DNA from 2 places in the Oceanobacillus sp. B139/18 genome. Region 2 is predicted to be linked to the other one. Evidence: predicted binding sites of a transcription regulator. Region 2 holds the regulator's gene; the other holds the start of a gene.
What was found. Region 2 encodes LexA, which represses DNA repair genes until DNA is damaged. Its sites were predicted from a motif close to CGAACATATGTTCG; they were not measured.
Positions count from the first base shown of each region.

Region 1 (3,554 bases), 140 kb from region 2:
TGCTTTCTTATCAGCTTCCTCATTCGCACGATTTTCAGCTTCTTTAATCATGACTGCTGATTCATGCTGTACTTCTTTTTCGATGCGCTCTAAAATAACTTGTCTCGCCTGCTCGGTTGTATATCCTGAAATGCGCTCAAGCTCAGCTTGCTGCTCGTCTTTCATAGCTTCCACTTTGCTTTTCATTTCTTCCATTTGTTGTTGTTGTTCCACAAGAGTTTGTTCTTTCTGTTCGAGCAGAACCTCACGTTTGTCTAATGTTTCACCTTTTCTGTCCAGATTTTCTTCTTTTTGCATCAGACGATTTTCTTGCTTCTGAGCTTCCATACGACGCTCACGAATCTCATCTTCGGCTTGGCTCCGAAGCTGATGATTCTCATCTTTTGCTTCTAGAAGCGCCTCTTTCTTAGCAGTATCTGCATTTCTGCGTGCTTCTTCCATAATTTGTTTCGCTAAGGTTTCCGCACTAGAAATTTTAGCTTCTGCAATAGATTTACGTACCAGATAACCAACAACAAATACGACGACTAGAGCAAGCAAAATGGAGATGATAATAATCACAGTGTTCATAACTTCACCTCCTATTGCCTATAAAATTGTAAATTGCGTATTTGTCGGCATATCACATTTTCAAATGCATAAAATAAAGGTAATTTCATAATACAAATTATAAAATTATACACTATTAATATTAATTCTCACAAGCTTGAATGTCAAGGAACTCCCGATATAAATTATAATATATTGGAAATCTTGATAAATCATCTGCGTACATACTGAATATGTATTTTAGAAGATACTAAAAAACCATAGCACTGACTATGGTTTTTTAGTTTATATTAAAGGTCCAGACTTTCTTGCTCTTCTTTTGATTTTTCTTCACTTTGTTCCGGCTCTTTGTCCAGTTCATAGTGATCACGGATGGTCTTGCTGATTTCTTCAAATACTTCTTCATTTTCTTTCAGGTATTGTTTTGCATTTTCTCTGCCCTGACCTAACCGTTCTCCATTATAAGAATACCAGGCACCGCTTTTTTGTACTATATCAAGGTCTGAACCAATATCCAGAACTTCCCCTTCTTTTGAAATGCCCTTGCCATACATAATATCTACTTCTGCCTGCTTAAATGGAGGCGCTACTTTGTTTTTTACAACCTTAATACGGGCTTTATTCCCTACAGCGTCATTGCCGATTTTAAGGGTTTCAGCACGGCGCACTTCCAGTCTCACAGAGGAATAGAATTTTAACGCACGGCCGCCGGGAGTTGTTTCCGGATTCCCGAACATCACGCCTACTTTTTCACGAATCTGATTGATGAAGATAGCTGTTGTTTTCGATTTATTGATTGCTCCTGAAAGCTTACGGAGTGCCTGTGACATTAACCGGGCCTGCAAGCCGACATGAGAATCTCCCATTTCCCCTTCAATCTCTGCCTTCGGTACAAGTGCTGCTACAGAATCGACGACAACAATATCTACTGCGCCGCTTCGTACAAGTGCTTCAGCAATTTCTAAAGCCTGTTCCCCTGTATCTGGCTGTGATAATAAAAGCTCATCAATATTCACACCAAGCGCTCTTGCATAAACAGGATCAAGTGCATGCTCTGCATCAATAAAAGCAGCCTGCCCGCCCTGTTTTTGCGCCTCTGCAATAGCATGGAGCGCTACTGTTGTTTTACCGGAAGATTCCGGACCATATATTTCTACTACTCTTCCTTTTGGATATCCACCAATTCCAAGGGATACATCCAAAGCCAGCGATCCGCTTGGAATCGTAGCAATCTTCGGTATTTCATTCTCTCCCATTTTCATAATGGAACCTTTACCAAATTGCTTCTCTATTTGTCTTAAAGCCATATCTAAAGCTTGTTGTTTATCACTCACCGAAAATTCCTCCTTTATCTATCTGTATCCATCATACAATGATTTCATCAATTTAACAAGCAAAAAGACGAATAAATGTTCTTATATTTTCAAGACAGAATTTGCCTTAAAATTTAAAATCACTTGTAAAAACGTATTAAAAAAGGAAATCTCTAAGTCAGGTAAGGGTTAATTATTAAAACTTCCTTTTTTAAACTTTTATTTCAAATATTGATATAATAATTCAAACCCTTTTAAAGCAGCTCTTTCACGAATATTATTACGGTTGCCTGATAAAAGAATAGAACTTGATTCCACTATTTTCCCCTCATCGTAAATGGCAATATAAACTTGTCCGACCGGCTTTTCTTCCTGCGTTTCCGGACCAGCGACTCCGGTGAAGGAAATAGCGGTAGGTGTATTTAATTTCGTGGCAGCCTGCTCTGCCATTGCTTCGGCACATTCCTTGCTTACGACCCCATATTCCGAAATCCATTCCGGCGTCAAGCCCAATAAAGCTTCTTTTGCTGCTGTCTGATACGTTACCAGACTGCCGGCAAAGACATTCGATGCTCCAGCCGCCGATACAAGATTGCTAGAGAATAATCCGCCTGTTAAACTTTCTGCGGCAGCTAATGTTTTTCCTTTTTCTGCCAACAGCTCCATTACTTTATTCTCAATCGTCTGCTCATCCTCACCAAAGCAGTATGCTCCAATACGCGCTAAAATTTCTTGTTTTTTATCTGCAACCAGTTTTTGTGCCTCAGCCTTCGATGCAGCACTCGCAGTAACCCGGATAACCACTCCTTGGTCTTGTGCCAGCGGAGCAATCGTCGGATTTGTCTGTTCATGAATCATATCTGTTAATTCATGCTCCAGATTGGATTCGCCGATGCCGATAAATTTCAACACAGTAGATTGAATAACCTGCTGTTTACCCGTTAAGTTTTCCAGAAATGGAAATAGCTCTTCTGAAGAAATTTGCTTCATTTCCCGAGGAACGCCCGGCAGAAAGAACCAATGCGTATCCTGATAGTCGATATACATTCCCGGAGCCATCCCTGCATTATTTTTTAATACAGTGGCACCTTTGAAAACACGGGCCTGCTTCCGATTATTCGGTGTCATCGTGCGGTTTCGCTCTTTATAATAGCTTTCTATCTTTTCCATTGTTGTTTTATCTTCTATAATTTCAAGGCCTGTTAATTGTTCAAAGCCTTCCCGTGTCAGGTCATCTTCCGTCGGTCCCAGCCCGCCAGTAACAATTACAATATCTGAACGTGACTGCGCCAGACGAAATGCCTGTTCAACACGATCTAAATTATCTCCCACCACAGTATGGTTATAAACATTTATTCCATACGTAGCCAGCTGCTCCGACAGCCACTGTGCATTTGTATTCGCTATTTGTCCAAGCAATAACTCTGTCCCTACTGCAACGATTTCTGCTTGATAATTTTTTGTCATTTCGAATCCCTCATTATACTCCAGTTTTTAACAAAGTAGTCCACCCCTGAAATGATGGTGAATACTAAGGATAGATATAACATAATTGTACCAAATGGAAAATTCATATAAGAAAATGGAAAGTTATGCAATAACAAAGCAGCAATTGCAATCATTTGTGTTGCTGTTTTTAATTTGCCCATGCTGCCGGCAGCCATTACGGTTCCCTCGCCTGCTGCAACGAGT
Region 1 covers NZ_JBVFXI010000001.1:412,954-416,507, reverse strand. The annotation lists gene rny (ribonuclease Y) at 1-570, opposite strand, end outside; gene recA (recombinase RecA) at 840-1,883, opposite strand; gene ACZSMY_RS01970 (competence/damage-inducible protein A) at 2,082-3,329, opposite strand; gene pgsA (CDP-diacylglycerol--glycerol-3-phosphate 3-phosphatidyltransferase) at 3,326-3,554, opposite strand, start outside.
Region 1: recA (recombinase RecA) is a predicted target of LexA. The motif match lies at 1,952-1,965, and genes of this name have one in related genera.

Region 2 (3,554 bases):
TTTATAATGAAATCCGATACGATACAAGCTAAGTTAATATGATGTATCAGTGTTTCTTATTACGTTCCTGGTAATCACGAAGCTTTTGCGGGGTCACATCATTCCCGGCCGGGTCAATGACTGTCATCCCTTTTAGATGATTTTTAAAAGAACCCCGTACATTTGCCAGGTATTCTTTTCGAAGATTTTGCTGTTCTGTTTTTTCTTCTTCTGTTAAGCCTTCACTTTTCGCTTTATTAGCTAACATATTTATTCTATTTAATTTATCTTTAGACAACATAGCTTGCCCCTCCTTCGATTAAAAAAACAGGAGTTAAAATAACCTTCCTGTTTCTTTATCTTACGTCACGATTCACTTTCATTCAAGGAATTGATATATTCCTGGTAGCGGCGATGGATGGTTGCCTTTGATGCATGAAATCCAAGTCCTTTTAAAACTGTTGTGATTTCTTGAAACGTTAATTTATTCTGCCGCAGCCGCACAATCTCTTCCATCGGAATTTCAGCGCGTTCTCTTCCCGGGGATTGATTGATATGATGTAAATTTTCTTGAGGGTTATACCCATTTGATACAGCACGTCGCATTCCCCTTTTTATTTTCATATTATGTAGTTTACGCTGATATTCTTCCACTATACCGACGATGTTCAACACCATCGAATCCGCTTCATTCAGCTCAAGTTCTCCTTCATGGGTAACCGTGTAAATGGGGATATTAATTTTCCGGAGCTGATGAAATAAAGCAATTTTTGTATTTCCTCTTCCAAGCCTTGTTTCATCTTGAATACAAAGACAATCAGCTTCTTGATGAGAAAAATAATCAAGAAGCTTAAATATGCCATCTCTATCAATGTCATAGCCGCTGGCCTTCTCCTGAATACAATCCACAACCGTAAAATTTAATTTATCGGCCAGCGCAGATAACTCTTCATATTGTCTTTGAAGTGATGTTTCTTGTGTTTCTTTTTCTGTACTTACCCGACAATAAATAATCGTTCTCAATGTTTTATCCTCCAATAATAAACCGCTCTTTTTCAACTTTTCGGTGACAATTCTTTACAGAATCTGTCTTACCAGCATATTTGCTCTCTACAAAATAAGCAAGGAAATCAGTCGTCTGGTCAATCACTTAAATTGTAACCATCATCGTATATAAAAATATTAACGCAATAATAAAAGCTACAATATAAAAAGCATCAGACTTCATCAGTTTTTCAAACATATTAAAACTCCCCTTCGATATTTTATCTGGTTCCGGAACAGTTGTTCTTACTATAGTATATTCAGAACAACTGTTCCTGTCAATACTTTTTAGAACATTTGTTTGTAAATTGATTCATTCAATGCTATACTATGAATAACAAATACCTATGCTAGAGGGGAGTAAGTCATGACAAAACTATCAAAAAGACAGCAGATGATTTTTGACTTTATTAAAGATCAAGTAGAGCAGAAGGGCTATCCGCCTTCCGTACGTGAAATTGCAGTAGCTGTCGGGTTAGCTTCAAGCTCTACTGTTCACGGTCATTTAGAAAGATTAGAAAACAAAGGATATATTCGGAGAGACCCGACCAAACCTCGTGCCATCGAGATCATATATAATAATGAGAATGATGCGCCTAAGGATAAGGCCATTTATGTACCTGTAATAGGGAAGGTAACAGCCGGAATCCCGATTACTGCGATTGAAAATGTGGAAGAGTTTATTCCCGTTCCCAGCTCTTCTGCCGGACCGGAGGATAATCTGTTTGTACTTGTCATTGATGGAGACAGTATGATTGAAGCAGGCATCCTCGACAAAGATATGGTTATCGTAAAACAGCAAAGCTCTGCGGATAATGGAGATATCGTTGTAGCAATGACGGATGAAAATGAAGCGACTGTCAAACGTTTTTTTAAAGAAAAGACCCGTTTCCGCCTCCAGCCCGAAAATGCAACGATGGAACCTCTCTATTACGAAAACGTATCTATTCTCGGCAAGGTAATCGGCTTATACCGTCATATCCACTAAAAGGAATGTGCTTTAGAGCAGGAGCATGCGGGCAGTATAAGCTGCACATAGCAGAAACGTTAGAACATCCTCTATAGGTGATTTTATCGGCCAGTCAAAAAAGGTTAACGGGCACATTTGTCAGATGTGCCTGTTAACCTTTTTTCTAGTATAAAATTAATCCATTCATAATATGCTTAATATAAAGTACAAGTATAAGGAGTGTATAAAATTGACTGAAACGTTAAAAAAGAAACGCTGGCTTTATCTTCCAATCACCATTATCAGCTTTATTCTGGGAATTATCTATTTAACAAAGGTTGCAGATTATTTAACACTGCCATTTTTATCAGCTCTTCTCATCATTGTCACTTTTTTAGAAGTTTACCCGGACAAGAACTATTTTTCCAAAAAGAATTTGATAAAAATCATTTCTGCTCTTGTGATTATTGCTCTTGCACTTTGGTACCAGGTTGCTGTTTTTATTCTTGGATAAGTGAATAAAGCATATACACAGCCTTTCATTTTATAAAAAGAAAACCGTTCTAATCAAAATAAGTAATGTCCCAACTTTTTAGAATATTTATTAAAAACACAATTTTTGCAATTTACTTATAACAAATAAAATTGTACAACTCTTTTCTTCATAAATGGCTGTACTGCTTCCTGTTTATTGGATGCATCGGCAGGTTTTATATAATTTCCTTCTGTGACAATACGGGTTGCTAGTTATTTAAAGCTTTTTGTCAATACTTGCAGGCCATATTACGATACCTTATGCTCCAATCGTAATCGGTCAGCTACCATCGCAATAAATTCAGAATTCGTCGGTTTTGCTTTAGAAATATTGATGGTGTAACCAAATAATGCTGAAATGGAATCAATATTCCCTCTGCTCCAAGCTACCTCTATTGCATGGCGAATTGCTCTTTCTACACGGGAAGCAGTTGTATTGAATTTTTTGGCGATATCCGGATAAAGCACTTTTGTGATGGACCCCAAAAGGTCAATATCATTATAAACCATAGTAATTGCTTCTCTTAAGTACATATATCCTTTAATATGCGCAGGCACGCCTATTTCATGAATAATATTGGTTATATTCGCTTCCAGGTCCTGCTTTTTCTTACTTTCAATATTTGTTTTCGTCACATTTGATACTCTGGAAACCGCACTTCCCTGAACCTGCAGAATTTGATCAGCCAGATTCTGTATGTCAAACGGCTTCAGGATAAAATAAGAAGCTCCTAAATCAACTGCCTTCTTCATCACTTCTTCCTGACCAAATGCAGTCAACATAATAATATGTGGTTTTTTAGTTAATTCCATTTTTTTAATTTCATTTAAAACAGCTATTCCATCCATATGCGGCATAATAATATCTAATACCAGCACATCCGGTGTTTTCTCTTCAATCAACGGGAGGCAGTCCCTTCCGTTTAATGCTGTTCCGACAATTTCAATTTCTTCCTGTTCCCCAAAAAAGTCCTCCATTAATTGTATTAACTCACGATTATCATCAACAAAACACACAGATATTTTACTCACTAAAAAATCCTCCTTT
Region 2 covers NZ_JBVFXI010000001.1:555,186-558,739, reverse strand. The annotation lists gene ACZSMY_RS02735 (DUF896 domain-containing protein) at 47-280, opposite strand; gene ACZSMY_RS02730 (YneB family resolvase-like protein) at 346-1,002, opposite strand; gene lexA (transcriptional repressor LexA) at 1,391-2,011, shown strand; gene ACZSMY_RS02720 (hypothetical protein) at 2,223-2,486, shown strand; gene spo0A (sporulation transcription factor Spo0A) at 2,756-3,538, opposite strand.